One region of the Streptomyces sp. NPDC054783 genome, then DNA from elsewhere that is predicted to be linked to it. Evidence: riboswitches for the same ligand, from Rfam matches in the RefSeq annotation. Region 1 holds a riboswitch; the other holds the start of a gene.
What was found. A riboswitch is a leader RNA that binds a small molecule or an ion and turns the genes downstream of it on or off. The one in region 1 is predicted to bind ZMP and ZTP.
Positions count from the first base shown of each region.

Region 2: linked by a shared signal. The riboswitch ahead of ACWGJ5_RS18740 (glycine hydroxymethyltransferase) and the one ahead of ACWGJ5_RS01910 (bifunctional 5,10-methylenetetrahydrofolate dehydrogenase/5,10-methenyltetrahydrofolate cyclohydrolase) in region 1 are both predicted to bind ZMP and ZTP.

Region 1 is NZ_JBSHAY010000001.1:411,789-425,995, forward strand. Features, by position in the region: gene ACWGJ5_RS01905 (CU044_5270 family protein) at 493-1,482, shown strand; gene ACWGJ5_RS01910 (bifunctional 5,10-methylenetetrahydrofolate dehydrogenase/5,10-methenyltetrahydrofolate cyclohydrolase) at 1,508-2,356, opposite strand; ZMP/ZTP riboswitch at 2,382-2,462, opposite strand; gene ACWGJ5_RS01915 (hypothetical protein) at 2,490-3,329, opposite strand; gene ACWGJ5_RS01920 (MarR family winged helix-turn-helix transcriptional regulator) at 3,390-3,938, shown strand; gene ACWGJ5_RS01925 (nuclear transport factor 2 family protein) at 3,988-4,353, opposite strand; gene ACWGJ5_RS01930 (acyltransferase domain-containing protein) at 4,505-5,296, opposite strand; gene ACWGJ5_RS01935 (S-(hydroxymethyl)mycothiol dehydrogenase) at 5,596-6,684, shown strand; gene ACWGJ5_RS01940 (MBL fold metallo-hydrolase) at 6,681-7,310, shown strand; gene ACWGJ5_RS01945 (SDR family oxidoreductase) at 7,410-8,324, shown strand; gene ACWGJ5_RS01950 (SDR family NAD(P)-dependent oxidoreductase) at 8,356-9,183, shown strand; gene ACWGJ5_RS01955 (pyridoxal phosphate-dependent decarboxylase family protein) at 9,188-10,573, opposite strand; gene ACWGJ5_RS01960 (LysR family transcriptional regulator) at 10,733-11,635, opposite strand; gene ACWGJ5_RS01965 (maleylpyruvate isomerase family mycothiol-dependent enzyme) at 11,707-12,357, shown strand; gene ACWGJ5_RS01970 (L,D-transpeptidase family protein) at 12,471-13,166, shown strand; gene ACWGJ5_RS01975 (Gfo/Idh/MocA family protein) at 13,218-14,207, opposite strand, start outside.
Region 2 is NZ_JBSHAY010000009.1:216,372-230,578, reverse strand. Features, by position in the region: gene trpS (tryptophan--tRNA ligase) at 77-1,102, opposite strand; gene ACWGJ5_RS18740 (glycine hydroxymethyltransferase) at 1,219-2,670, opposite strand; ZMP/ZTP riboswitch at 2,703-2,791, opposite strand; gene rocD (ornithine--oxo-acid transaminase) at 2,884-4,089, shown strand; gene ACWGJ5_RS18730 (glutathionylspermidine synthase family protein) at 4,100-5,284, opposite strand; gene ACWGJ5_RS18725 (hypothetical protein) at 5,297-5,644, opposite strand; gene ACWGJ5_RS18720 (DMT family transporter) at 5,771-6,598, shown strand; gene pdxR (MocR-like pyridoxine biosynthesis transcription factor PdxR) at 6,614-8,002, opposite strand; gene ACWGJ5_RS18710 (carboxymuconolactone decarboxylase family protein) at 8,050-8,550, shown strand; gene ACWGJ5_RS18705 (carboxymuconolactone decarboxylase family protein) at 8,547-8,990, shown strand; gene ACWGJ5_RS18700 (isocitrate lyase/PEP mutase family protein) at 8,987-9,709, shown strand; gene ACWGJ5_RS18695 (ABC transporter substrate-binding protein) at 9,715-10,668, opposite strand; gene ACWGJ5_RS18690 (ABC transporter permease) at 10,670-12,595, opposite strand; gene ACWGJ5_RS18685 (quaternary amine ABC transporter ATP-binding protein) at 12,595-13,695, opposite strand; gene ACWGJ5_RS18680 (GMC family oxidoreductase) at 13,692-14,207, opposite strand, start outside.

The sequences.
Region 1 (14,207 bases):
GGGTGTCGGAGGGCGAGTCGCATCTCCAGCGGTGCGCGCGTCCGGGTGCCCCGGAGGGTGGCTCGGATCCTGAGCGGTACGCGTGTTCCGCGGCGTCGGAGGACGTGCGGCGTGCCGAGCAGCGTGCGTGTCCTGGGGCCCCGGACGGTGAGTCGCATCCCGAGCAGTGCGTGTGTCCCGCGGCGCCGGAGGACGTGCCGCTCCCCGATCGCGCCGTGGCTTTCGAGGCGTCGGACGGTGGGTCGCTCGCCGGGCGTCGGCCGGGCCCTGGCGCACCGGCGGACGCGTCACACCGTCCGACGCAAAGGACGCCCCCCGTGACGCCGACGACCGCCTCGGCGTCGACGGAGGCGGGCGGGGAAGACGCGCCGTCGGCCTTTACGTCCGGTGCCGGCGATGACACACCCGCCGGGCAGCGCGCACCCGGTCGGGGCTCGTCCTGTTCCGCCTCCGCCACCCCCGTCGGCGTACCCCCGCGCAAGGACCCCCGCCATGACTGACGAACTCGACCTCCTGCGCCGTGCCAACCCGGTGCCGGCCCACGGCCCTTACTTCGGCGACGGTCCGCTCGACCACGGAGCCGAGCGGCGGCTGGAGCTGCTGCTCGGCGAGGACGAACGCCGGCCCGTCCGGCTCCGCACTCCGCGCCCCCGGCTGTGGTGGGGCCTCGCCACCACCGCCGTCGTGCTGGCCACCACGCTCACCGCGCTGCTCGGCGGCCCGGGCACTCCGCCCGCCGTGGCCGCGCCCCGCCCGCTGGCCGTCCGCGCCCACTCCACGGCCGTACCGCTGGACCGGATGGCCGAACTGGCCGCCGCGGCCGCCGCGGGCGGTTCGCCCGGCCTGCGCAGGGGGACCCATGTGCAGGCCTGGAGCCTCGGCATGAGCGACGAAGGGCCGCCGGTGACCCTTCCCGAGGAGCGCGTGGTGCGGTGGAACGCCGACGACAGCCACACCGAGCTCGTCGTGGCGACCGACCCGCGCCACCCGGGCCGCCCGGTCGTCAGCGACGAGGGCGGCGCGCCGCGCACGGTGGCGGACGGACAGGTGCTCAGCCGGACCACCTACCCGCCCAGCTGGAGCGACGCCCCGCCCGAGGCGCGCCCCCCGCACGCGCCGGCCGCCCTGCGGGCCTACCTCGCCGAGACGGCCCGCACCGGCACCGGTTCCCTGACCACGCCCGAACTCCTCGACGCAGTACAGGAGTTGCTGGACCACTGGACGCTCGGTGCCCGGGAGTCCGCCGCGCTGGTCCGGATCCTCGCGGATGCCAAGGGCCTGCGACCGGCCGGGCAGGTGACGGACCGGCTCGGGCGGCCGGGGGAGGCGTACACGTACGACACCCCCGGCGTCCGGCGCTTGCTGATCCTCGAACCGCGCACCGCCGCAGTCCTCGGCCTCGAGACCACCTACACCCGGGACGACCCCCGGTACGGGGTGAAGACCGGGGACGTGATGGAGTACAGCGCCTGGATGCGCTGACGCCTGTGGACCGCGCCGGTGCGCCTTAGGCGCCGAGCTGCCGGGCGGCGGCCTCGACGGTCTGCTCCAGCAGCGTGGCGATCGTCATGGGGCCGACACCGCCCGGCACCGGCGTGATCAGCGAGGCCCGCTCCACGGCGGAGTCGAAGTCGACGTCGCCGGCGTTCCCCGGGTTGTAGCCGGCGTCGATCACGACCGCGCCGGGCTTGATGTCCTGCCCGCGGATCAGCCGCGGCCGGCCCACGGCAGCGATCACGACGTCCGCCTCTCGGACCGCCGCCGGCAGATCCGCCGTGCGCGAGTGGCAGTACGTCACGGTCGCGTCCTGGGCCAGCAGCAGCATGCCCACCGGCTTACCGAGGATCGCGCTGCGGCCCACGACCACGGCCCGCTTGCCTGCCGGGTCCACGCCGTACTCGTCCAGCAGCCGCAGGATGCCGCCGGGCGTGCAGGACACGAAGCCCGGCAGGCCGAAGCTCATCGTGGCGAAGGAGGCGGAGGTGACGCCGTCGACGTCCTTCTCCGGCGCGATCGCCTCGAACGCGGCGCGCTCGTCGATGTGGTCGCCGACCGGGTGCTGGAGCAGGATGCCGTGCACCGCCGGGTCGGCCGACAACTCCCGCAACACGCCCACCAGTTCAGCGGCGGTCGTCGTGGCGGGCAGGGCCACGTGCCGGGAGGCGATGCCGGCCTTGCGGCAGCGGTTCTGCTTCATGCGGACGTAGGTCACGGACGCCGGGTCCTCGCCGACCAGGACGGTCGCGAGACACGGTGCGGTGCCGGTCCGCCCGGTGAGGTCCGCGGCCTTCTTCGCGGTGTCCTCGGCGATACGGCGGGCGAGGGCGGTGCCGTCCATGAGACGGGCCTGGGTCATGCTGCACACTCCTGGGCTCGGTCGACTCTCTCGCCCAGGCGCGCGGCATCCACCACGGACCGCTCCCCGGTGGTACTCCACCTCAGCGCCGGTCACGGCCCGGTTACAGGGTAACCGGGCACGCGTACGACCCTCAGTCACCGTCCGCGGAGGCAGTCGGCACGGGGTCGGCCCCGGCGAGAAACGCGGTCGCCCCCGCATGCAGCCGCTCGGCGCCGATGGACCGTGCCCAGCGGGCCAGCTCCGTGGCCAGCGCCGTGGCGCCCGCCTCGTCGCCCGTGTCCCGGGCCAGCGTCGCCAGCAGCAGGTGCTGGGAGAGGGTGCCGGGCACCGCACCGGCCCGGGCCCCCAGCGCGGCGGCCCGGCGCCAGCGCTCCAGGGCCCGCTCGAGCGCGCCGTGGTCGTGGTCGTGCCCCCCGAGGTGCCGCAGCGCCTCGCGGGCCAGCAGATCGTCCGCGCCGCCCTCCCCGGCCCGCAGTGCCTGGGCGTAGTGCCCGGCGGCGGTCGCGGCGTCGGCGAAGTGGTTGTCCGCGATCAGCCCGCGGTACATCGCCGCCCAGCCCCGGCGCACCTCGTCGGGCGCGTCGTCGTAGAGGTCCCGCGCCCGGTCGCGCAGGGTGGCGAGCGCCTCGGGGTCCTTGCCCTCCGGGCCCTGGCGCGGGGTGCCGGCCACGTGGAGCAGCTGGGCGTAGGCGTGTCTGAGGCGGAGGAAGCCGGTGTCCCAGTCGCCGTCCGGGAACTCCCGTTCGGCGGCCTCGATCCGCGCGGCCGCGGTGTCCGTCCCGGCGAACCAGTCCCGCTCCAGGGCGACTTCGGCATGCGCCCGGGCGATCCGCGCGCAGTCGGCGGGATCCCCTGCGGTCACCGAGTCGAGCAGCGAAGCGGCGCGCTCCCAGCGGCCGGCGGTGCTCAACTCCTTTGCAGCGCACAGGAGTTGCTCGACTTCGACGAAAGCGTGTGCGGCATGTGTCATGCGCGGCAAATTAGTCAGGTGAAAAATGATCCACAAGAAAACTACTGCGGGAGGCAGACGGTGCAGGATTCGGTGGACCGCCACGTGGCCGTCTGGGCACGCGAGCTGGAGTGGCTGGACCCGGTGCGGGAGGCCATCGCCGCCCGGCTGACGCTCCTGGCCCGGCACACCTCCCAGGCCCGCCGGGCGGTGCTGGACGCCGACGGCCTGAAGTACTGGCAGTACAAGGTGCTGTTGATGCTGCGCAGGTCCGGGCCGCCGTACGAGTGCAGTCCCTCGGGGCTGGCCGAGCGGCTGGGCCTGACCCGGGGCGCGCTCTCGGCCCGGCTGGGGCCGATCGAGGACGCCGGGCTGATCACGCGTACGCAGGAGAAGGGTGACCGCCGGCGCGTGCGGGTCCGGCTCACCGAGGCCGGCCATGCCGCGTTCGAAGCACACGCGGCAGCGGAGGACTCGGGCGAAGGTGCGCTGCTCTCAGCGCTGACCGAAGCAGAACGACGCACACTGGCGGACCTGCTGCGCAAGCTGGTCCTGGCCGTCGAGGGCGAGCCCGGGGCATCCGCCCCAGGCTTGCCCGCGCCGAGAAGGTCCAGGTCAGCCGAGAGGTGACCCGGACCCTCGCGTAGCTCCTTCCGGCGCCCGCCATGCCGGGGTGTGCCTACTCGTCCCAGGCCTGGATGATCAGTTGGTCGGCTATCTTGCCGTCGCGCAACGTGACCATCGACTCGGCGAGGACGCGGGTGCCGTCCCCGTACTGGCAGGACTCACTGAACGCGGCATGATCGCCCTGCACGACGCACCGGTCCAGCTTGTGTGTCATGTCGCGGCTGTAGATGTCGTCCAGCAGCTCGGCGATCTGACCCCGGCCGCGCAGGACCGTGGGGTGGCTGGGCTGGTTGTTGCGGTCGACGATACGGATCTCCGCGTCGTCGGCGTAGAGCGACAGAAGGGTGTTCCCCGTGTTCCCTTCTATTCCCCGGCGCAGTGTCTCGATGTCGAAGGCGGAACCTGTCGCGGTGCCCATGGGTGACCTCCTTCGGGCGCCCGCGGCCCGGCGGGGCGCGGACCGCCCGGACGCCCACCCTTCGAGACTCCCCCGGCCCGGCGGCCACGGCAAGCGCAGACGGCGGGCTCCGCCAACGGGTGAGCGCGGGCCGCCGTCCGTGTCCCGGCCCTCAGCGCCGTACGGCCCCGGAGCCGGCGCCCGGCCCCGACCGCAGCACCGCCCAGTCGCGGGACAGCGCGAAAGCCGAGGCCGTACCGCCCGGGAGGCAGTCCGGGAGACAGTCCGGGAGCAGGCGGGTGAGCCGGTCGCCCGGACCCAGTTCCAGCCAGGTGCGCACTCCGTCGCGGTGCAGCAGGCCGACCGCCTCGGCGAACCGCAGCGGTGCGCGCTGCAGCCAGAACTCCGGCTCGGCGGTCTCCGCGCCCACGGGACGGGCGGTGACGTCCGACACCAGGGGCAGGCGCGGCGCGCACGGGTGGAGCGTGGCGAGGGTACGGCCGTAGGCGTCGAGGACGTCGTCCAGGCGCGCGGAGTGCGGCTCGGAGTCCGCCCGGCCGTCCAGGAGCCGGGCCAGGGTGCCGACCGCGTGGCAGGCGTCCGCCAGCGAGAAGACGCCCGCGGCATACGCGGCGGCCATCCGCCCGGCCGCCTGCCCGAACACCACGTCCGGCAGGACACCCCAGCCGCGCAGCAACCGGTACTGTGCCGCCTGGAGCGCGAACACCGCGGGCCCGGCGAACGACTCCCGCTCCAGCAGCGCAGCCGTACGCGTGCCGTCGTGCGCGAACATCACGGATTTCAGCGGGAGTTCGAGATACGGATCGAGGCGCCCGCAGATGTCGTCCAGCGCATCGGCGAACTCCGGGAAGGCGTCACGGAGTTCGCGTCCTGTTCCGGGCCGCGGCGCGGCGCCGGCCGAGAAAAGGAATGCGATGCGTCCATTGCGGGCTTCGACGGGCATGCCCCCATTGAGGCACGCCCGGATCGATGCACACACCAGGCGAACTCATGCACCCTGCAAAAAGATTGTCATCATGGAATGATGTTATTCGGTCAAATTCTTACCGAAGAGCGGATCGTTTCCAACGAATGAGCCCGCTGTTCTCGGCATGAGCGCCCGGCGCTGCCGAATGGGGGCGTCCGGCGCGGACCGATTCGCCCGGCGGCCGGAAAGATCCACGATCACGGCCGTGGTCCGCCCGCTACCGGCCGGTCGCGCATAGGGTCGGCGGCGAAGGCATTCGAGGAAGGGGCCAGACCATGGCGCAGGAAGTGCGCGGCGTGATTGCACCGGGGAAGGACGAGCCCGTACGGATCGAGACGATCGTGGTGCCGGACCCGGGGCCCGGCGAGGCCGTGGTGCGCGTCCAGGCCTGCGGCGTCTGCCATACCGACCTGCACTACAAGCAGGGCGGCATCTCGGACGGCTTCCCCTTCCTCCTCGGCCATGAGGCCGCCGGTGTCGTGGAGTCGGTCGGCGAGGGCGTGAGCGATGTCGCGCCCGGCGACTTCGTCGTCCTCAACTGGCGTGCCGTGTGCGGCAACTGCCGGGCCTGTCTGCGCGGCAGGCCCTGGTACTGCTTCGACACGCACAACGCGAAGCAGAAGATGACCCTGACCGACGGTACGGAGCTCTCGCCGGCGCTGGGCATCGGCGCCTTCGCCGAGAAGACGCTCGTCGCCGCCGGCCAGTGCACCAAGGTCGACCCGGCCGTCTCCCCGGCGGTCGCCGGCCTGCTGGGCTGCGGGGTCATGGCCGGTATCGGCGCCGCGATCAACACGGGCGGCGTCGGGCGGGGCGACTCGGTCGCCGTCATCGGGTGCGGCGGGGTCGGCGACGCGGCCGTCGCCGGGGCGAACCTCGCAGGCGCGGCGAAGATCATCGCCGTGGACATCGACGGCCGCAAGCTGGACAAGGCCCGCACCCTGGGCGCCACCCACACCGTCAACTCCAAGGAGACCGACCCGGTCGCGGCGATCCGCGAGCTGACCGGCGGCTTCGGCGCCGACGTCGTCATCGAGGCGGTCGGCCGCCCGGAGACGTACCAGCAGGCCTTCTACGCCCGCGACCTCGCCGGCACCGTCGTCCTCGTCGGCGTCCCCACCCCCGAGATGAAGCTCGAACTGCCCCTGCTGGACGTCTTCGGCCGCGGCGGCGCCCTGAAGTCGTCCTGGTACGGCGACTGCCTGCCCTCCCGTGACTTCCCGATGCTCATCGACCTGCACCTGCAGGGGCGGCTGCCGCTCGACGCGTTCGTCACGGAGACCATCCAGCTCGACGAGGTGGAGAAGGCGTTCGAGCGGATGCACCACGGCGACGTGCTGCGGTCCGTGGTGGTGTTCCGATGACCGTACGCATCGAACGCCTCGTCACCACCGGGCAGTTCACGCTCGACGGCGGCACCTGGGACGTCGAGAACAACGTGTGGATCGTCGGCGACGAGCGGGAGGTGATCGTCATCGACGCAGCCCACGACGCCGAGGCCATCGCCCGCGCCGTCGACGACCGGCGCCTGATCGCCATCGTGTGCACGCACGCCCACAACGACCACGTCAACGCCGCACCGGCACTCGCCGACCGCACCGGCGCCACCATCTGGCTGCACCCCGACGACCTGCCGCTGTGGAAGACGACCCACCCGCATCGCGACCCCGACCGGCACCTCCTGGACGGCCAGGTCATCGAGGCCGCCGGCGCCGACCTGACCGTGATCCACACCCCGGGCCACGCCCCCGGCGCCGTCTGCTTGTACGACCCCGCGCTCGGCACCGTCTTCACCGGGGACACCCTGTTCCGGGGCGGCCCGGGCGCCACCGGACGCACGTACTCGCACTTCCCGACGATCATCGACTCCATCCGCGACAAGCTCCTCACCCTCCCGCCGGAGACCAAGGTCCTCACCGGCCACGGCGACCCCACCACCATCGGCGCCGAGGCACCGCACCTGGAGGAGTGGATCAGGCGCGGACACTGAGCCCGCGCCGGCAACCCCGACAGAAGATGTCCGGCTTTCCCGTGACAGTGGACGGCGACAGCAGTCGCACCGCAGTCGCAAGCGCACGGGAGGCCGGACATGTCAGGACCGCTGCAGGACAAGGTGGCGCTGGTCGCGGGGGCGACCCGGGGCGCCGGGCGGGGCACCGCCGTGGAACTCGGCGCGGCCGGCGCCACCGTCTACGTGACCGGCCGCAGCACCCGTGAGCACCGCTCGGAGTACGACCGCCCCGAGACCATCGAGGACACCGCCGACCTCGTCACCGCGGCCGGCGGACACGGCATCGCCGTCACCGCCGACCATCTGGAACAGTCCGCCGTACGCGCCCTGGCGGAGCGCATCGACCGCGAACAGGGCCGCCTCGACATCCTCGTCAACGACATCTGGGGCGGCGAGAAGCTCTTCGAGTGGGACACCCCGGTCTGGGAGCACGACCTTGCGGGCGGGCTCAAACTGCTCCGGCTCGCGGTCGAGACACACGCGGTCACCAGCCACTTCGCGCTGCCGCTCCTGCTGCGGCACCCCGGCGGCCTCGTCGTGGAGATGACCGACGGCACCGCCGACTACAACCGCGACACCTACCGCGTGAACTTCTTCTACGACCTCGCCAAGGCCTCCGTGCTGCGGATGGCCTTCGCGCTGGGCCACGAACTCGGCCCGCGCGGCGCCACCGCGCTCGCCCTGACCCCGGGCTGGCTGCGCTCGGAGCTGATGCTCGACGCGTACGGCATCCGCGAGGACAACTGGCGCGAAGCCCTCGACCGCGAACCGCACTTCGCCATCTCCGAGACCCCGCGCTATGTCGGCCGCGCCGTCGCCGCCCTGGCCGCCGACCCCGACGTGGCCCGCTTCAACGGGCAGTCGCTCTCCAGCGGCGGACTCGCCCGGGAGTACGGCTTCACCGACCTCGACGGCAGCCGCCCCGACGCCTGGCGGTACCTGGTCGAGGTGCAGGACGCGGGCAAGCCGGCCGACGTCACCGGATACCGGTGACCGCGCCCCCGCTGGGCCGTACGGTCACCGCATGACCGATCACACCCGCTTCGCAGGACACGGAGTTCTCGTCACGGGCGCGGCCCGCGGTATCGGCGCCGCCGTCGCCAGGAGGCTCGCCGAGGAGGGCGGACGGATCCTGGTCACCGACCGGGACCTGCCCGAGGCCGAGCGTACCGCCGCCTCCATGCGCCGACAGGGCCTTGCAGTCGAGGCGTTGGCGTGCGACATCGGCGACCGCGCCTCGGTGGAGGCGGCCGTCGGCCACGCCGTTGCCGCGTTCGGCTCGCTCGACGTGCTGGTCAACTGCGCCGCCCACTGCACCCCGGACGCCCCCTTCTTCGAGGACGAGTCCGACGAGACGTGGGCGCTCGACCTCGACGTCACCCTCACCGGCGCCTACCGCTGCTGCCGCGCCGCCCTGCCGCATCTCGCCGCCTCCGGACGCGGGGCGATCGTCAGCATCGGTTCCGTCAACGGGATGCAGGACTTCGGCAACCACGCCTACAGCGCCGCCAAGGCCGGCCTCGGCTCGCTCACCCGCACCCTCGCCGGGCATGCGGGGGCCCGGGGCGTGCGGGCCAACCTCGTGGTGCCGGGCACGGTCCGCACCTCGGCGTGGCAGGGGCGCGAGGACGAACTCGACGCGCTCCGCCCGTTCTATCCGCTCGGCCGGGTCGGCGAGCCGGAGGACGTCGCCGCCGCGGTCGCCTTCCTCGCCTCCCGCGACGCCGCGTGGATCACCGGCACCACGCTGGTGGTCGACGGCGGGCTCACCGCGGTGAACACCGGCTTCCACACGGTCGTACGGCGCCCCGGGGCCGGCCGGGCCGAGCCCTCCGGGGAGCCGGCGCCCTGAGCCCTCAGCCCGAGGCCGCAGCCAGCGCCTGAAGCACCCGCTCGGTGTCGGCCTCGGTGGTGCGCCAGTTGCTGAACGCGGCCCGCAGCCCGGGCACCCCGCCGTACACGGTCGGTGTCACATACGCCTCCCCGGATGCGGCGACCGCCCGGGCCAGCGCGTCCACCCGCTCCTGCGTGGGGTCCTCGGCGAGGGTGAAGCAGACGACGTTCAGCCGGACCGGTGCCAGCAGGCGCAGGCCCGGCAGCGCGTCGATGCCCGCGCCGAGCCGGCGCGCCAGGGCCACGTTCCGCTCGACGATCTCCCGGTGCCCGGCGCGTCCGTAGGCCACCAGCGAGAACCACGCGGGCAGCGCGCGCAGCCGCCGGGAGTTCTCCGGGGTCAGATGCACGAAGTCGGGCTCGCCGACGGGCAGCCCCAGATAGGGGGAGGCGTTGTGGAACACCCTCACCTGAAGGTCACGCCGACGCGTGAACTGCACGGCCGCGTCGTAGGGGACGTTGAGCCACTTGTGCAGGTCCACACAGACCGAGTCGGCCGCGTCGAGACCGTCGACCAGCGCGGCGTACTCGGGGGAGAGCGCCGCGAAACCGCCGAACGCGGCATCGACGTGCAGCCAGAAGTCGTAACCCTCCTTCAGCGCGGCGATCGCGCGTAGATCGTCGAAGTCGACGGTGTTCACGGTGCCCGCGTTCGCCACGACGACCGCCGGGCCTTCCAGCCGGGCCAGCTCCGCCTCCAGCGCGGCCACGTCCACCGCCTCCCGGTTGCCGGGCAGCAACGGCACCCGCCGCAGCCGGTCCCGGCCGAGTCCCAGCACCGACATCGCCTTGGCCACGCTGGAGTGCGGGCTGCCGGAGAGCACCTCGACCGGGCCGAGCGCCGCCGCGCCCTTGCGCGAGACGTCCACGCCGAGCCGCTCGCCGAGCCACTCCCGGCCGATCGCCAGCCCGACCGTGTTGGACGCGGTCGCCCCCGTCACGAACGCGCCGCTGTGCGCCTCGCCCAGCCCGAACATCCCGCGCAGCCAGGCCAGCGTCTCCCGCTCCAGCTCCTGGGCCCACGAACCGCCCGCCCCGGACAGGTTCTGGTCGAACGCCGACGTCAGCCAGTCACCGGCGACCGACGCCGGGGTCGCGCCACCGGTGACGAAGCCCAGGTAGCGGGGACCGGCGGAGCCGGAGAAGCCGGGCGCCCACCGCTCGGCGAACTGCGCCAGAGCCGCTTCTGCGCCCGCGCCCTCCTCCGGAAGCGGAGTACGTGTGGGGGCCTTTCCAGGAGCGGCAACCGGTCGCTCCGTGACTCCCACCGCTTCACGGGTGGCGAAGTCACGCGCGGACTGGAGCAGTTCGGGGAGCCGGGAGAGGTCGTCGGCGAGGGTGGGGTGCATGTGCCGCAGCGTAGAGGGGCGGGGAAGCCGTGGGCCCGGTCCAATTCCGGGGAACTGGACTGGACGGTGGTGGCGATGAGCGCCCCGAAGGGGCGCGGGGAACCGTGCGACCAGCCACCACGCACCCGCACACGACAACGACCGAACCTGCCATGGCGCTCACCCGCCCCCGCCCGTCCCCTCCCGCAGCCGCCCCAGAAGGACTCGCGCCGCCGGCAGCATCGGCCCCTCCGCCCGCCAAGCCAGGGCCACCCTGCCGCGTGCCCGCGGGTCCTGCAGAGGCAGGACGGTGAGGCCCGGCCGGGGGCCGAGACCAGGCAGGACGGCGACCCCGAGCCCGCGAGCCGCCAGCCGGCCCAACGCGTCCGGCGTCGCCGCCTCGAACGCGATCCGCGGCCGGAAACCCGCCTCGGCGCACAGCCGTTCCACCACACCGCGCATCCCGGTTCCGCGCGGCAGGCCGATCACCCGGTGCCCGCGCAGCGCCGCCGGCGGAACGGCAGCGCAGCCGTCGTACTCGGCGAACAGGGGGTGCCCGGGCACCGCCGCCACGACCAGCGGCTCGTCGATCACCACATGGTGGGCGATGCCCGGCGGCGGCGCCTCCTGCGCGACCCCGGCCACCGCGAGGTCCAGCTCGCCCCGGCGCAGCGCGGCCAGCATCCGCTCCGAGGTGTCCTCGGTGAGCGTGACCTCCACCTGCGGGTGTGCCTCATGGAAGTCCGCCAGCTGCCCGGCCATGTCGAAGGGGTGCGCGAGGGTGCCGGGGACCAGACCGACGGCGACTCGCCCGCGCAGCAGTCCGGTGTACTCCTCCACCGTCTGCCGCACCCCCTCGACGGCCGCGAGCGCGGCCCGCGCATACGGCAGTACGGCCTCACCCACCTCCGTCGGCCGCACCGAGCGTCCCGAGCGGTCCAGCAGCGGCTGCCCCAACTCGCGCTCCAGCTGTCGGACTTGCGCGCTCAGCCCGGGCTGGGCCAGATGCAGCCGTTCGGCGGCCCGGGTGAATCCGGCCTCCTCCACCACCGTCACGAAGTACCGCAGCTGCCTCAACTCCATAACGGATCATGCTAGATGTCAGACGGATCATGTCTTGGACTTCCGGCAACGACGTCGACAACCCTGGAGGCATGGGGAAAACAGCACGAACCGCAGCAGACAGGGCCGCCACGGCCGCCGCCATCGCCGCCGAACGTCGGGAACTGGCCGATCTCTTCGAGGTGTTGACGCCCGCGCAGTGGAGCGCGCCCAGCCTGTGCGCGGGGTGGCGGGTACGGGAGGTCGTGGCACACATGTCGATGGGGTTCCGCCACCCGACCGCGCAGGTGCTGGTGGAACTCGTCAAGGCGCGCGGCAGCCTGCACCGCATGACCGACCGGCTCGCCCGACGCGACGCGGCAGCCCACCCGGACGCCGTGCTCGCCGGGTTCCTGCGCACCCATGCCCACCACCCCTGGAAGCCACCCGTCGGCGGGCTCGCCGCGGCCCTCGGCCACGACGTCGTGCACGGTCTGGACGTCACCGTCGCCCTCGGACTGGACCGCGAGGTGCCCGAGGGCCGGCTGCGGATCCTGCTGGACGCCGTCGACCCGCGCGCCTTCCGGGTGTTCGGCACCGACCTGACCGGTGTGCGGCTGTGCGCGGACGACCTCGACTGGTCCTTCGGCTCCGGCGCCGCCCTGTACGGCCGCGGCCAGGACCTCCTGCTGGTCGCGTACGGCCGCAGGCTCCCCGCCGGCCGGCTGCGCGGTGAGGAGGTTCACCGTTTCGTCACAGCCTGACCGGAACCACAACCCTTTGACCCCCGCACAGGTCTAGCAGTCCGAGATCGCGGGAATCGCCAGGGGAGAACCCGGGGCAGACCCCGGGTGAACAGGGGAGAAGAGGGTTGCACATGGGGGACACACGCAGACGGGGCATCGTCGCGCTGGGCGTCACGGGACTCGTGGCGCCGCTCACGCTCGCCTTCACCGCGGCACCGGCCCAGGCCGCGAGCTGCACCACGCAGACCGGGCCGTACCAGAAACAGGTCGAGAAGTTCCTCGGCCGGCCGGTCGACGGCAAGCAGTCCGCCGCCGACTGCCAGGCCATCCAGGCCTTCCAGAACAAGCACGGCATCACGCCCGCCATCGGCTACGCCGGACCCGTCACCTGGGGTGTGATGGACCTGATGAACAAGCAGAGGGCCGTCGGGAACAACCCGAACAAGGACGGCGCGTGCCCGGTGAACAAGGGCCGGATCGCCTGCGTGAACCTCACACTCCAGCTGAGCTGGATCCAGGACGGCAGGAAGCTCGTCCACGGACCGGTCCCCGTGCGCACCGGGCGCAAGGGCTACGCCACCCGCACCGGCCTGAAGAAGATCTACTGGCGGGACCTCCACCACGTCTCGACCGTCTACAACGTGCCCATGCCCTACAGCCAGTTCTTCGACGGCGGCCAGGCCTTCCACTCGGTCAACCTGAGCATGTGGAACCCGCCGGGCTCGCACGGCTGCGTCAACATGACGACCAAGGACGCCAAGGCGTACTGGTCCCTGCTGAAGACGGGCGACGACGTCTTCGTCTACGGCCGCAAGCCGGGCACATGACCGGCACTTGACCGGGACGTGACCGGCCCTGAGCCGTCGCCGCCCGTACCGTCACACCTCCGGCGCGTCCCCGAGGTCGGGGATGGCCAGCCGGACGCCGCCCTGCCGCGCGGACTCGTGCGCGATGACGCCCGGCAGGGTGTAGCGGGCGGCCACCCATGCGTTCACGGACGGAAGCGAACGGGTGTTGACGGCGGTGACGAAGTCGTCCACGAGGAAGTGGTGGCTGCCCTCGTGGCCGTTGTGCAGCCGGTCGAACTGGCGCGGCAGCCTGGACCGGTCGTGCACCGGCGCCGAACCCGAGGTGAAGGCGGCCCGCAGCTCCGGCGCGATGTGCGCCAGGGACGGATCGTCGGGGGCCAGGGTCGGCTTGGGCTCCAGCAGCTCGCTGATGTCCTTCACCCCGTTCTTGTCCTGCCACAGCGCCACCGTCGCCAGCTGCTCCATGCTGGCCTCCGTGCCGAAGAACCGGAACCGCGACTCGCGGATGTGCGAGGGGTAGCCGACCCGCCGGAACTCGTTCGTACGGAACGATCCGCCGCCCGCCACCTCGAACAACGCGGTCGCGTTGGACACGTCGTTGTCGAACTGGCTCACCGAACGATCGAAAACGCCGTCGCCGCGCTCGTCCCGCACCCCGATCGCCGACACGCTCACCGCATGCGTCCGCCAGGCCCCGAGCACCCCGCCCACCGAGTGCGTCGGGTACAGCAGCGGTGGATAGCTGGCCGTCGCCTTCCAGCCCTCGCCGCCGCTGTACTGGTAGGCCTCGTAGAAGCCGAGGTCCATGTCGTGGACGTAGTCGCCCTCGGCGTAGAACAGCCGGCCGAACGCGCCCTGGGCGATCTGGTTGCGGGCGTGCACGGTCGCCGGGTTGTACTGGCTGGTCTCACCCATCATGTACGTCAGCCCGGTCGCCCGTACCGCATCGATGATCGCGGATATCTCGGCCGTGGTGACCGCCATGGGGACCGCGGAGTAGACGTGCTTGCCCGCACCGAGGCCCTCCAGGACCAGCGGGCCGTGCGTCCAGCGCTGGGT
Region 2 (14,207 bases), on a different contig from region 1:
CAGCGGAAGTGATGTGCAGCGCTCTGCCGACCGGGACGTGTGTACGGTCGTGCGCCTCGGCGCCGGTCCGTGCTCCTCAGTGCTTCGCCGGCAGGAAACCGACGCGGTCGTAGGCGTGCGCCAGCGTCTCCGCGGCGACCGCGCGCGCCTTCTCCGCGCCCTTGGCCAGGATCGAGTCGAGCGTCTCGGAGTCGTCCAGGTACTGATGGGTGCGCTCCCGGAACGGCGTCACGAACTCGACCATCACCTCGGCGAGGTCGGTCTTGAGTGCGCCGTACATCTTGCCCTCGTACTCCCGCTCCAGGTCGGCGATCGACTTGCCGGTGAGCGTGGAGTAGATGGTGAGGAGGTTCGACACGCCCGGCTTGTTCTCCGCGTCGTAGCGGATCACGGTGTCGGTGTCGGTGACGGCGCTCTTGACCTTCTTGGCGGTGGTCTTCGGCTCGTCGAGCAGGTTGATCAGGCCCTTCGGCGTGGACGCCGACTTGCTCATCTTGATCGACGGGTCCTGCAGGTCGTAGATCTTCGCCGTCTCCTTGAGGATGTACGGCGACGGGATCGTGAACGTCTGCCCGAAGCGGCCGTTGAAGCGCTCGGCCAGGTCGCGGGTCAGCTCGATGTGCTGACGCTGGTCCTCGCCGACCGGCACCTCGTTCGCCTGGTAGAGGAGGATGTCGGCGACCTGGAGGATCGGGTACGTGAACAGGCCGACCGAGGCCCGCTCGGCACCCTGCTTGGCGGACTTGTCCTTGAACTGGGTCATGCGGCTGGCCTCGCCGAAGCCGGTGAGGCAGTTCATGATCCAGGCGAGCTGGGCGTGCTCGGGGACGTGGCTCTGGACGAAGAGCGTGCAGCGGTCCGGGTCCAGACCGGCGGCCAGCAGCTGCGCGGCGGCGAGCCGGGTGTTGGCCCGCAGCTCCTTCGGGTCCTGCGGGAGCGTGATCGCGTGCAGGTCGACGACCATGTAGAACGCGTCGTGGGTCTCCTGCAGGGCCACCCACTGGCGGACGGCGCCGAGGTAGTTGCCGAGGTGGAACGAACCGGCGGTGGGCTGGATGCCGGAGAGCACGCGGGGTCGGTCAGCAGAGGCCATGTTTTTCATTGTTGCAGAGAGCACGGGGGGTTCCGTGCGTGGGGAACTGCGCGTGCACCGTGGTTGCCCGCGCCCCGCGGCGGAGCCGCATATCGGATGCGGCCCCGCGCCTCTCAGGGGGCGCTTCAGCCCAGGTCGATCTCCGGGTAGAGCGGGAAGCCCGCCACCAGGTCCGTCGCCCGCTGGGCGATCTCCTGGGCCACCTTCTCGTCCAGGACGTGGGCCGCCTTGCTCGGGGCGCCCGACTTGGTGGTGCCCGGCTCGGTGGTGGTGAGGACGCGGTCGATCAGGCCCGCCACCTCGTCCATCTCCGCCGTGCCCAGCCCGCGGGTCGTGAGCGCGGGGGTGCCGATGCGGATGCCGGAGGTGTACCAGGCGCCGTTGGGGTCGGCCGGGATGGCGTTGCGGTTGGTGACGATGCCCGAGTCGAGCAGGGCCGCTTCGGCCTGGCGGCCGGTGAGGCCGTAGGAGGTGGCGACGTCGATCAGGTTGAGGTGGTTGTCGGTGCCGCCGGTGACCAGGGTGGCGCCGCGCCGCATCAGGCCCTCGGCCAGGGCGCGGGAGTTGTCGACGATGCGCCGGGCGTAGTCCTGGAAGGAGGGCTGACGCGCCTCGGCGAGGGCGACCGCCTTGGCGGCCATGACGTGGGGCAGCGGGCCGCCGAGGACCATCGGGCAGCCGCGGTCGACCTGGTCCCTGAGGGAGTCGTCGCACAGGACCATGCCGCCGCGCGGGCCGCGCAGCGACTTGTGGGTGGTGGTGGTGACGATCTGGGCGTGCGGGACCGGGTCGAAGTCGCCGGTCAGGACCTTGCCGGCGACGAGGCCCGCGAAGTGCGCCATGTCGACCATGAGGGTCGCGCCGACCTCGTCGGCGATCTCGCGCATGATCCGGAAGTTCACCAGACGGGGGTACGCCGAGTAGCCGGCGACGACGATCAGCGGCTTGAACTCGCGGGCCTGGGCGCGCAGGGCCTCGTAGTCGATGAGGCCGGTCGCCGGGTCGGTGCCGTAGGAGCGCTGGTCGAACATCTTGCCGGAGATGTTCGGGCGGAAGCCGTGGGTGAGGTGACCGCCGGCGTCCAGGGACATGCCGAGCATGCGCTGGTTGCCGAAGGCCTGGCGCAGCTCGGCCCAGTCGGCCTCGGTCAGGTCGTTGACCTGGCGGGCGCCGGTCTTCTGCAGGAAGGGGGCCTCGACCCGGTCGGCGAGGACGGCCCAGAAGGCGACGAGGTTGGCGTCGATGCCGGAGTGCGGCTGGACGTAGGCGTGGCGGGCGCCGAAGAGCTCGCGGGCGTGCTCGGCGGCCAGGGCCTCCACGGTGTCGACGTTGCGGCAGCCGGCGTAGAAGCGGCGGCCGACGGTGCCCTCGGCGTACTTGTCGCTGAACCAGTTGCCCATGGCCAGGAGCGTGGCCGGGGAGGCGTAGTTCTCGGAGGCGATCAGCTTGAGCATCGCGCGCTGGTCGGTGACCTCCTGGCCGATCGCGTCGGCGACGCGCGGTTCGACGGCGCGGACGACGTCGAGGGCGGCACGGAAGGCGGTGGACTCGGTGGACAGGGGCTGCTGCTCTGGCATGAGGACCTCCGGACGGCGTGTGTACAGCGTTCACGTTCGGCCCAGGCGCACGGCACACATCACACTCGGGCCGCTCCCCGATGGTCCGTCCCATCCCAGCGCGCCAGTCACGACCCGTTGATCAGCCTACCGGGCGAGCCGGACGGCGCAGGTCCCGCGTCCACCATGCGAGCGACGATAGGAAGGGGGCCACCGTCCTTTCCGGGAGAGGCCATGACCGCTGCAGAAGACCTCGTCGCCGCCGCCGAAGCCCACTGTGCGCCCACCTACCATCCGCTGCCGGTCGTCGTGGCCACGGCGGAGGGGGCGTGGATGACGGATGTGGAGGGGAGGCGCTATCTGGACCTGCTGGCGGGCTACTCGGCGCTGAACTTCGGGCACGGCAACCGGCGGCTGATCGAGGCGGCGAAGGCCCAGCTGGAGCGGGTGACGCTGACCTCCCGCGCCTTCCTGCACGACCGGTTCGCGGCGTTCTGCACGGAGCTGGCCGAGCTGTGCGGGATGGAGATGGTGCTGCCCGTGAACACCGGCGCGGAGGCGGTGGAGAGCGCGGTGAAGACGGCCCGGAAGTGGGGGTACCGGGTGAAGGGGGTGCCCGCGGAGATGGCGAAGATCGTGGTCGCGGGCGGCAACTTCCACGGGCGTACGACGACCATCATCAGCTTCTCCACCGACCCGGAGGCCCGGGCGGACTTCGGGCCGTACACGCCGGGGTTCGAGATCGTGCCGTACGGCGATCTGACGGCGATGCGTCAGGCGCTGACGGAGAACACCGTGGCGGTGCTGCTGGAGCCGATCCAGGGCGAGAACGGGGTGATCGTGCCGCCGGCCGGCTATCTCCCCGCGGTCCGGGAGCTGGCCCGCGAGCGGAACGTGCTGTTCGTCGCCGACGAGGTCCAGTCGGGTCTCGGCCGCACCGGGCGGACCTTCGCGTGCGAGCACGAGGGGGTGGTCCCGGACATGTACGTGCTGGGCAAGGCGCTGGGCGGCGGGATCGTGCCGGTGTCGGCGGTGGTGTCGAGCGCGGAGGTGCTCGGGGTGTTCCGGCCGGGCGAGCACGGCTCGACGTTCGGCGGGAATCCGCTGGCCTGCGCGGTGGCGCTGGAGGTGATCGCGATGCTGCGCACGGGCGAGTTCCAGGCCCGGGCGGCCGAGCTGGGCGAGCGGATGCACCGGGAGCTGCGGACGCTGCTCGACACGGGCGCGGTGACGGCGGTGCGCGGGCGCGGGCTGTGGGCCGGCGTGGACATCGCGCCGAAGGCCGGCACGGCGAGGGAGGTCTCCGAGCGGCTGATGGACCGCGGGGTGCTGGTGAAGGACACCCACCGCGCCACCGTACGACTCGCTCCGCCGCTGGTGATCGGTGAGGAGGACCTGGACTGGGGGCTGGAGCAGTTCCGGGCGGCGCTGAGCGGCTGAGGCGCAGGGGTCAGAGGATCACATGGGGCAGGAAGCGGGCGTACTCGTCGGTGATCAGGCCGGAGGACTCACGGATGCCGAGGCCCGCCGGCTCGTCCTGCACGACCCAGGCGCCGAGGACGACGTGGTTGCCGTCGAAGGCGGGCAGCGGGGCGAGCTGCTGGTAGCAGCAGGGCTCGTCGCGGAGTACGGCCGGGGCGCCCGGCCGGTGCACGGTGACGCCCTCGCCCTCGCGGCCGAGCAGCGGTTTGGCGACGTAGCCGGGTGCGGAGGCCAGCTCGCGGGGGCCGTCGAGGTAGGCGGGGAGGAGGTTGGGGTGGCCCGGGTACAGCTCCCAGAGGATCGCCAGCAGGGCCTTGTTGCTGAGCAGCATCTTCCAGACGGGTTCGATCCACAGGGTGCTGCCGGTGCCGCCGCCGTTGTCGAGGGTGTCCAGGACGTGTCCGCCGAAGGCGTCGGTGGTCAGCCACTCCCACGGGTAGAGCTTGAAGATGCCTCGGATGAACCGGAGTTGGTTGTCGACGAAGCGGCCGGAGAGGCTGTCCCAGCCGATCTCCTCCATGGACAGCCAGTCGGTGTCGAGGCCCGCCTGTTCGGCCGTCTCCTTCAGGTAGGCGACCGTCATCAGGTCCTCGCCGAGTTCGTCGGCCGAGGAGTGCGCGAAGTGCAGCGGGCTGCCGGGGGGCAGCAGCGCGGCCTGCGTCCGCCAGGCCTCGACGAGGCGTTCGTGCAGGGAGTTCCACTGGTCGGCGCCCGGGAAGCGCTCCTCCATCCAGAACCACTGCGGCGAGGCGGCCTCCACCAGCGAGGTCGGGGTGTCGGCGTTGTACTCCAGCAGCCTGGCCGGGCCGGTGCCGTCGTAGCGGAGGTCGAACCGGCCGTAGACGGAGGGGAGTTCGGCGCGGCGCCGCCAGGACTCGGTGACGGCGGCTGCAACGGCCGGGTCGGTGATGCCGAGGTCGGCGAGCCGGTCCTCGGCCACGATGTGCTCGGCGGCCGCGAGGCACATGCGGTGCAGTTCCTCGACGGTCTCCTCCAGCGCCTCGACCTCCGCCAGGGTGAAGACGTAGTAGGCGCTCTCGTCCCAGTAGGGGCGCAGGGAGCCGTCGGGGTGGCGGGTGAGGGGGTAGATCAGCCCCTGCTCCTCGACGGTCTGCTGCCAGCCCGGACGGGGTGTGGTGGTACGGCGTTCCATGGGCCGGTGCCGTCAGCCGCCGGAGCTGTGGTGGCCGCCGCCGAAGCCGCCGCGGTGGACCCCGCTGCCGCCGTGGCTGCCGCCCGAACCCGACCTGGGCCTGGTGAAGGAGCCGCCGCTCACCCAGGAGCCCTTCTTCCTGCCGCCGTAGTACCAGCCGCCGTCGACGGAGGTCTTCAGGGAGGAGGACGTGCAGTTCTTTTCGGAGACGACCTTGTAGCCCTTGGCGTAGGTGTAGCTGTCGCGGTCGACGCAGCGCTTGTCCGGGTCGGAGGAGCAGGCGGTGAGGGCGGCGGCCAGCAGGCCCATGCCGCCGAGGACGACCGTGCCCGAGCGCAGCCGGCGGCGCGTGTTCTCCATCGTGGTGTTCCCCCGCATGTCGGCCTGTTCGTAGGACTGTCGGATCAGCCTAGAGAACGGTAAGAGAGCAGGCCGCAGTGGGTTGCCACGTCGCCCCTCTCCTAGAGTCCCTTTGTGCTCTTTGGAATGGTGTGCGCCCTTGGCGCGGCGGTCTGCTTCGGCACCGCGACGGTGTTGCAGGCGGTGGCCGCGCGGGCGGTCGGTACGGACGGCGGGGGTGAGGCGGCACTGCTGTTGCGGGCGCTGCGGCAGTGGCGGTACCTGGCGGGGCTCGCGCTGGACGGGCTCGGCTTCCTTTTCCAGATCGCGGCACTGCGGTCGCTTCCGATCTACGCGGTCAGCGCGGCGCTGGCCTCCAGCCTGGCGGTGACCGCGGTGGTCGCGGCGCGGCTGCTGCGGGTGCGGCTGAGCGGCACGGAGTGGGGCGCGGTGGGCGTGGTGTGCGCAGGCCTCGCGATGCTGGGGCTGGCGTCCGGGCCGGAGGGGAACCAGGACGGTTCGGACACGTTGCGGTACGTGATGCTCGCGGTCGCGGTCGGCATGCTGCTGCTCGCGTTCGCGGGCGGCCGGCTGTCCGGCACGAGCCGGGCGCTCGTGCTCGGGCTCGGGGCCGGCTTCGGGTTCGGGGTGGTGGAGGTGTCGGTCCGGCTGATCGACAGCCTGGTGCCGCTGGATCTCCTGACCAACCCTGCGGCCTATGCGCTGCTGATCGGAGGAGGCGCGGCGTTCATGCTGCTGACCTCGGCCCTGCAGCGGGGTTCCGTGACCACCGCCACCGCCGGCTTGGTGATCGGCGAGACCATCGGTCCGGCGGCCGTGGGCGTGGTGTGGCTGGGCGACCGCACGAAGGAGGGGCTCGCCTGGCTGGCGGTGCTGGGATTCCTGGTGGCCGTGGTGGGGGCGTTGGCGCTGGCCCGGTTCGGGGAGGCGCCGGTGGTGGCCGAGGAAGCCTGAGGTCGCCTCGGTGTCCTACGGCAACACCCTGCACAGCGCGTCCAACGCCCCCGACCACGCGCTGTCCGGCGGCGTCGCGTAGCCCACCACCAGCGCGTCCAGCGGCTCGGCGACGGCCTCCGGGTGGCGGTGGAAGGCGAGGCCGTGCAGGGCCAGGCCCTGCCAGGCCGCGGCCTGGACCACCGACTTTTCCATGCCGGCCGGCAGCCGCAGCACCGCGTGCAGGCCGGCGGCGATGCCGGTGACCGTCACCTCGGGGGCGCGGGCGGAGACGGCGGCGGCGAGGGCGTCGCGGCGGCGCCGGTAGCGCAGCCGGGAGGAGCGGACGTGGCGGTCGTACACGCCGGAGGTGATGAACTCGGCGAGGGTGAGCTGCTCCAGCACTCCCACGGTGTCCACGCCGCCCTTGGCCGAGGCCGCCTCCTCCGCCAGGGACGCCGGCACCACCATCCAGCCCAGTCGCAGTCCGGGGGCCAGGGACTTGCTGGCGGTACCGAAGTAGATCACGCGGTCGGGGTCGAGGCCCTGCAGGGCGCCGACGGGCTGGCGGTCGTAGCGGAACTCGCCGTCGTAGTCGTCCTCCAGGATCAGCCCGCCGGTGCGCCGCGCCCACTCCACTACGGCGGCCCGCCGGTCGGGGCGCAGGGGCGTGCCCATGGGGAACTGGTGGGCGGGGGTGAGGAGGACCGCGCTCGCGTCCGTCAACGGGGTCGTGTCGGTGCCCAGTTGGTCGTACGGGAGTGCGGGGGTCGTCAGGCCTGCCGCGCGTAGCAGGTTCCAGTGCACCTTCAGGCCGTACGACTCGACCGCCACCGTGCGCACCCCCCGCGCCCGCAGCACCGTGCCGAGCAGCCGCAGGGCGTGCGAGAAGCCCGCGGTGATCAGGACGGAGTCCGGGTGGGCGCGCACGCCCCGGGCGCGGGCGAGATAACCGGCCAGGGCTTCGCGCAGCTCGGGGCGGCCGCGCGGGTCGCCGTAGCCGAGGGCCTGGTAGGGGGCCGTGGTCAGGGCGCGGCGGGCGGCCTTGAGCCACTCCGTGCGGGGGAAGGCGGCCAGGTCCGGGGTGCCGGGGATGAGGCTGTAGGTGGGGCGGACGGGTTCCCTGCGCCGGGGTGCCGCATCCGCCGGCGGGACGACGGCACGGTCCGCCACCCGCGTGCCCGAGCCCTGCCGGGCGGTGAGCCAGCCCTCCGCCACCAGGTCCGCGTAGGCCTCGGCGACGGTGTTGCGGGCGATGCCGAGGTCGGCGGCGAGGGTGCGGGAGGAGGGCAGCCGGGTGCCGGGGGCGAGGCGGCCGGTGCGGACGGCCTCGCGCAGGGCGTCGGTCAGGCCCCGGCGCAGGCCGCCGGAGCCGGCCGGTTCGAGGTGCAGGTCGACGCCCAGAGTGGCCCAGGATTCCGCCATGGAAATGGACCATACTCCTGGGCTGCCTCGCTCATAGGGTCGAAGGCATGAGTGCGGCAGAGGAAACCGTCGAGTGCGCCACCGAGAAGGCCCCGCGACTTGCCTGGGCCAAGCACGCGCCCGAGGTCTACAAGGCGATGATCCGGCTGGACACCGCCGCCAAGCAGGGGCTCGACCCCCAGCTGTACGAGCTGGTGAAGATCCGCGCCTCGCAGCTCAACCACTGCGCCTTCTGCCTCGACATGCACACCAAGGACGCGCTCGCGGCCGGTGAGAGCGTGCAGCGGATCGTGCAGCTCAGCGCCTGGGAGGAGTCGAGGCACTTCTACACGGAGAAGGAGCTGGCGGCGATCGAGCTGACCGAGGCGATCACCGTCCTGACCGACGGATTCGTGTCGGACGAGGTGTACGAGAAGGCGGCCACGCACTTCGGGGAGGCCGAGCTGGCCCAGCTGATCGCCGCGATCACGGTGATCAACGCCTGGAACCGGTTCGGTGTGACCACGCGGATGACCCCGGGCCACTACCAGCCCGGGCAGCACAAGTGAGCCGTACGCAACTGCTCGACCGCGAGGTCGGGCGGGCGATGTCCGGCCTCAGCGCGGCCGCGAAGAAGGGGCTCGGTGATCCGGTCCTCGCCGAACTGGTGATGATCCGCGCCTCGCAGCTCAACCACTGCGCGTTCTGCCTCGACATGCACCTCCGGCTGGCCCGGAAGAACGGGGAGTCGGACGACCGTATCCAGCTTCTGAGCGCCTGGGAGGAGACCGAGGGCCTCTACAGCGAACGGGAGCGGGCCGCGCTCGCGCTGACCGAGGCGGTCACCGTGCTGACCGAGGGGTTTGTGCCGGACGAGGTGTACGAGCGCGCCGCCAAGCACTTCGACGAGGCCGGCCTCGCCCATCTCATCGGCCTGATCACCGTCATCAACGGCTGGAACCGGATCATGGTCAGCCGTCGGATCCCACCAGGGGGTTACCAGCCGTGAGCAAGGTGGACGTGTTCCGGGCGCTGCACCTCAGGCGCCCCCAGGGTGATCCGCTGGTCCTGCCCGGCCCCTGGGACGCGGCCAGTGCGCGGGTGTTCGAGGACGCGGGGTTCCCGGCGCTGGCCACGCCGAGCGCCGGGGTGGCCGCCGCGCTCGGGTACGCGGACGGGGCCACCCCGGCCGACGAGATGTTCGCCGCGGTCGCCCGGATCGCGCGGGCGGTGGACGTGCCGGTGTCGGCGGACATCGAGTGCGGGTACGGGCTCGCGCCGAAGGAGATCGTGGAGCGGCTGCTGGAGGCCGGCGCCGTCGGCTGCAACCTCGAGGACTCGGGCGGGGGTGTCCTCAAGGACCCGCAGGAGCAGGCCGAGTTCCTCGCCGAGGTCCGCTCGGCCGCCGCCGACCGGCTGTTCGTCAACGCCCGCGTGGACGTCTTCGTGCACGGCGACAAGGATCCCGAACGGGCCATCGAGCGGGCCGCGCTGTACGTGGCGGCGGGCGCGGACTGCATCTATCCGATCCTCGCCCCCGCCGGCGTGCTGCCGCTGCTGCGGTCCGGCATCCAGGGCCCGCTGAACGCGCTGGCCCGCCTGGACGGGGAGGGCCCCTCATCCGCCGAACTCGGCGAACTCGGGGCCACCCGCATCACGTTCGGCCCGGGACTGCAGCGGCGGGCCACCGCGGCGGTCCGGGACCTCGCCGACGCCCTCAAGGGATAACGGCGTCAGGACAGCCACTTCTTCCACACGTCGGGGTGGCTGTCCGCCCACTTCCTCGCCGCGTCCTGGGGCGAGAGCTTCTGGTCGGCGATCATCAGGGAGACCTCGTTCTGGTCCTCGGTCGTCCAGCTGAACTTCTTCAGGAAGGCCGCCGCCTTGCCGCCCGACCTGGCGAAGCCGGCGTTGAGGTACTTCTGCAGCGGGGTGTGCGGATAGGCACAGGCGACCTTCGCGGCGTCCGCGTCGCAGCCGTCCTTGTACGGCGGCAGCTTCACCTCCGTCATGGGGACCTTCTTGAACAGCCACTGGGGGGCGTACCAGTACGTCAGGAAGGGCTTGTGCTGCTTGGCGAACTGTTTCATCTGGGTGATCTGGGCGGCCTCGGACCCGGCGAAGACGACCTGGTAGTTCAGCTTCAGGTTGTTCACCAGGGCCTTGTCGTTGGTGACGTACGACGGGGAGCCGTCCATCAGCTGGCCCTTGCCGCCGCTCTCCGCGGTGCGGAAGAGGGAGGCGTACTTGTCGAGGTTCCTCCAGTCGGTGATGTCCGGGTGCTGCTTGGCGAGGTAGGTGGGGACGTACCAGCCGATGTGGCCGGTCACGCCGAGGCCGCCGCCGCGCGTGATCGTCTTCTTGTCCTGGACGTACCGCTTCTCCTGGTCCGGGTGTCCCCAGTCCTCCAGGATGGCGTCGACGCGGCCCTGGCTGAGCGCGTCCCAGGCGGGCACCTCGTCGACCTGGACGGTGTCGACGCGGTAGCCCAGCTTGTGCTCCAGGATGTACTGGGCGACGGCGACGTTGGACTGGGCGCCCACCCAGGACTGCACGGACAGGGTGACGGTCTTCGAGCCCCGGGCGTTCGCGAACGGGCTGGCCTGCTTGGTCATGTCGGCGGCGCCGCAGCCGGTCACCGTCAGCAGCAGCAGCGAGCCCACCGCGAGTGTCGTACGTGCGCGCATGTCAGGCTCCCTTCGCCGCGCGTCGCTCGGTCGGCTGGGTCACCCGGTCGAGCATCAGGCCCAGGCAGACGATCGCGGCACCGGCCACCAGACCGGTCGCGAGGTCGCCCTGGGCGAGGCCGAAGGCGACGTTGTAGCCGAGGGCGCCGCCGCCGACCAGGCCGCCGATGATGACGACGGCGAGGACCAGGACCACACCCTGGTTGACGGCGAGCAGCAACGACCGTTTGGCGAGCGGGAGTTGGACCTGCCACAGCTGCTGCCGGCCGGTCGCGCCGAGCGAGCGGGCCGACTCCAGCGCGGCCGGGTCGACCTGGCGCAGGCCCTGCGCGGTGATCCGGACGACGGCGGGCAGCGCGTAGACGACGGCCGCGGCGACGGCGGGGGCGCGGCCGACGCCGAACAGGGCGACGACCGGGATCAGGTACACGAACTGCGGCATGGTCTGGAAGACGTCCAGGACCGGGCGCAGCGCGCGTTCGACGCGGTCGCTGCGGGCGGCGGCGATGCCGGTCGCGAAGCCGAGGACCAGGGTGACGGCGACGGCCGCGAGCACCTGGGAAAGCGTGTCGAGGGCCGGGTCCCAGACGCCGAGCACGCCGATCGCGGCCATGGCGAGGACGGCGGTCAGGGCGGTGCGCCAGGTGCCGATCGTCCAGGCCAGCGCGGCGACGATCAGCAGCACCGACCACCAGGGCAGCCACTGCAGGCCGCCGCGGACGGGGTCCAGGACCCAGGTGGTGAAGTGGCCTGCCCAGTCGGCCGTACCGCCGATGACCGGGACGCCGGAGTAGAGGTGGTTGGTCATCCAGTCGACGGCGCGGTTGACCGGTTCGGCGATGTTCAGGGTCCAGCCGGAGGGCCAGTCGAGGCGGCCGAGGAGCCGGGCGGCCAGGGCGACGGCCACGGTGACGGCCAGGGCGTAGGCCCAGCCGATGGTCTTCGGGCGTGTGGTGCCGTCGCCTGCCGCTCCGGTCACGCGGTCGAGGACGATCGCGAGCAGCACGATCGGGATGCCGGCGGCGAGGGCCTGGCCGACGTCGACCGAGGCGAGTGCCTGGTAGACGCGGTCGCCGAGGCCGCCGGCGCCGATGACCGAGGCGATGACGGCCATGGACAGCGCCATCATGATCGTCTGGTTGAGGCCGAGGAGGAGTTCTCCCCGGGCCAGCGGGATACGGGCGGTCAGCAGCCGCTGGCGGCGGGTCGCGCCGAGTGACTCCACGGCCTCCAGGACCTCGGGGTCGGCACCGCGCAGGCCGAGCGCGGTGAGGCGGGCCATCGGCGGGGCGGCGTACACGACGGTGGCGAGCACGGCCGCGGGGACGCCGATGCCGAAGACCAGGACGACGGGGAGGAGGTAGGCGAAGGCCGGGAGCACCTGCATGGTGTCCAGGACCGGGCGCAGGGCGCGGTCCAGGCGGTCGGACAGGCCGGCGGCGAGGCCGAGGAGCGCGCCGACGACCACGGAGGCGAGGACCGCGATGACCATCAGCGCGAGGGTCTGCATGGTCGGCACCCACATGCCGAGGGCGCCGCAGGCCAGGAAGGCGATCGCGGTGCCGGCGGCCAGGCGGGCGCCGGCGACGCGCCAGGCGAGCAGGGCGCCGAACGCCGTGACGCCGGTCCAGCCCGCGGCGAGCAGGGTGAGGTAGACGGCTCGTACGGAGAGCACGACCGCGTTGCTGATGTAGCCGAAGAAGTAGAGGAACAGGGGGTGGCTGTCGCGGTTGTCGATCACCCAGTTGCTGGCGCTGGTGAGGGGTTTGTCCAGGCTGACGGTCAGGTCGTGGGGCCAGGATCCGCCGTGGAGGAGGGGCAGGAGTACGGCGGTGACGAGCGCGAGGAGGAGCAGTTTGGCCGCGGTTCTGCTCTTGAGTAGGCGGGGGATGTTCGTGCGGGAAGCCGAAACGGTCAGCGTTGCCATCAGACGGCCTCCGGGCTGGTCCGGGGGCCGGGTACGCCCACGTCGATGCCGGCCACGACGTCCAGCAGCAGCTCGTGGTCCACGGTCCCGACGCAGGTGCCGTCCTCCACCACGCACGCCGGTGTGCCGGTCTCGGCCACGGTCCTGATCGCGTCCGCGACCACCGCGTCCGGGGCCAGCGCGCCCGGGTGCTCCGGGCCGCCGCAGGTGCCCGGCTTCATGGCCGTCCGCACCGTCATCACCTGCTCGCGCGGCACGTCCCGGACGAACTCGCGCACGTAGTCGTCGGCCGGGGAGCCCACGATCTCCTCGGGGCTGCCCAGCTGGACGACCTTGCCGTCACGCATCAGGGCGATGCGGTCGCCCAGCTTGAGGGCCTCGGCGAGGTCGTGGGTGATGAAGACCATCGTGCGGCCCTCCTCGCGGTGCAGGCGGGCCACCTCGTCCTGCATGTCGCGCCGGATGAGCGGGTCGAGGGCGCTGAACGGCTCGTCGAACAGCAGCACCTCGGGGTCGACGGCCAGCGCCCGTGCGAGCCCCACGCGCTGGCGCTGGCCGCCGGAGAGCTGGGCGGGGCGGCGGTGTTCCATGCCTTCGAGGCCGACCTTGGCGACGACCTCGGCGGCCCGCTCGCGCCGCTCGGCCTTGCCCACGCCCTGGATCTCCAGGCCGTACGCCACGTTGTCCAGGACGGTGCGGTGCGGGAGCAGGCCGAAGTGCTGGAAGACCATGGCGGCCCGGTGCCGGCGCAGTTCGCGCAGGCGGGTCTTGTCCATCGCGCGGACGTCCTCGCCGTCGATGGAGATCGTGCCCGCCGTCGGTTCGATCAGGCGGGTGAGGCAGCGGACCAGGGTGGACTTGCCGGAGCCCGACAGGCCCATGACCACGAAGACCTCGCCCTTGCGGACGTCGAAGGAGACGTCGCGGACGGCGGCCGTACAGCCCGTGCGGGCGCGCAGGTCGGCGGGTTCGAGGGCGGCCAGCTCGGGGTCGTCGGGTATCCGCCGCGGCTTGGGGCCGAAGACCTTCCACAGGCCGGAGACGGAGAACACGGGGGTGTCGTTGGTGGGCGGCTTGCGGGTGGGGACGGTGAGGGTCATCGGGCGTCACCTCCGATAAGGTCGACGGCCTTCTCCCCGACCATGAGCACCCCGATCATCGGGTTGACGGCGGTCATGGTCGGGAAGACGGATGCGTCGGCGATGCGGATGCCGTCGAGGCCGCGGATCCTCAGCTCCGGGTCCACTACGGCGAGTTCGTCGTCGGCGGCGCCCATCTTGCAGGTGCCGGCCGGGTGGTAGACGGTGTGCGCGACCTTGCGGGCGTACTCGCCGAGTTCGGCGTCGCCCTGGATCTCGGGGCCGGGGCACACCTCGCGCTTGAGCCAGCCCGTCAGCGGCTCGGTCCTGGCGATCTCACGGGCGGTGCGGATGCCGTCGACCAGGGTCCGGGCGTCGTAGTCGTCCTCGTCGGTGAAGTAGCGGAAGTCGAGGGCGGGCTTGACGGACGGGTCGGCGCTGGTGAGGTAGAGGCGGCCGCGGCTCTTCGGCTTGGGGATGTTCGGGGTCATCGAGACGCCGTACGAGGGGCGTTCGTACCCGAGCCGTTCCGG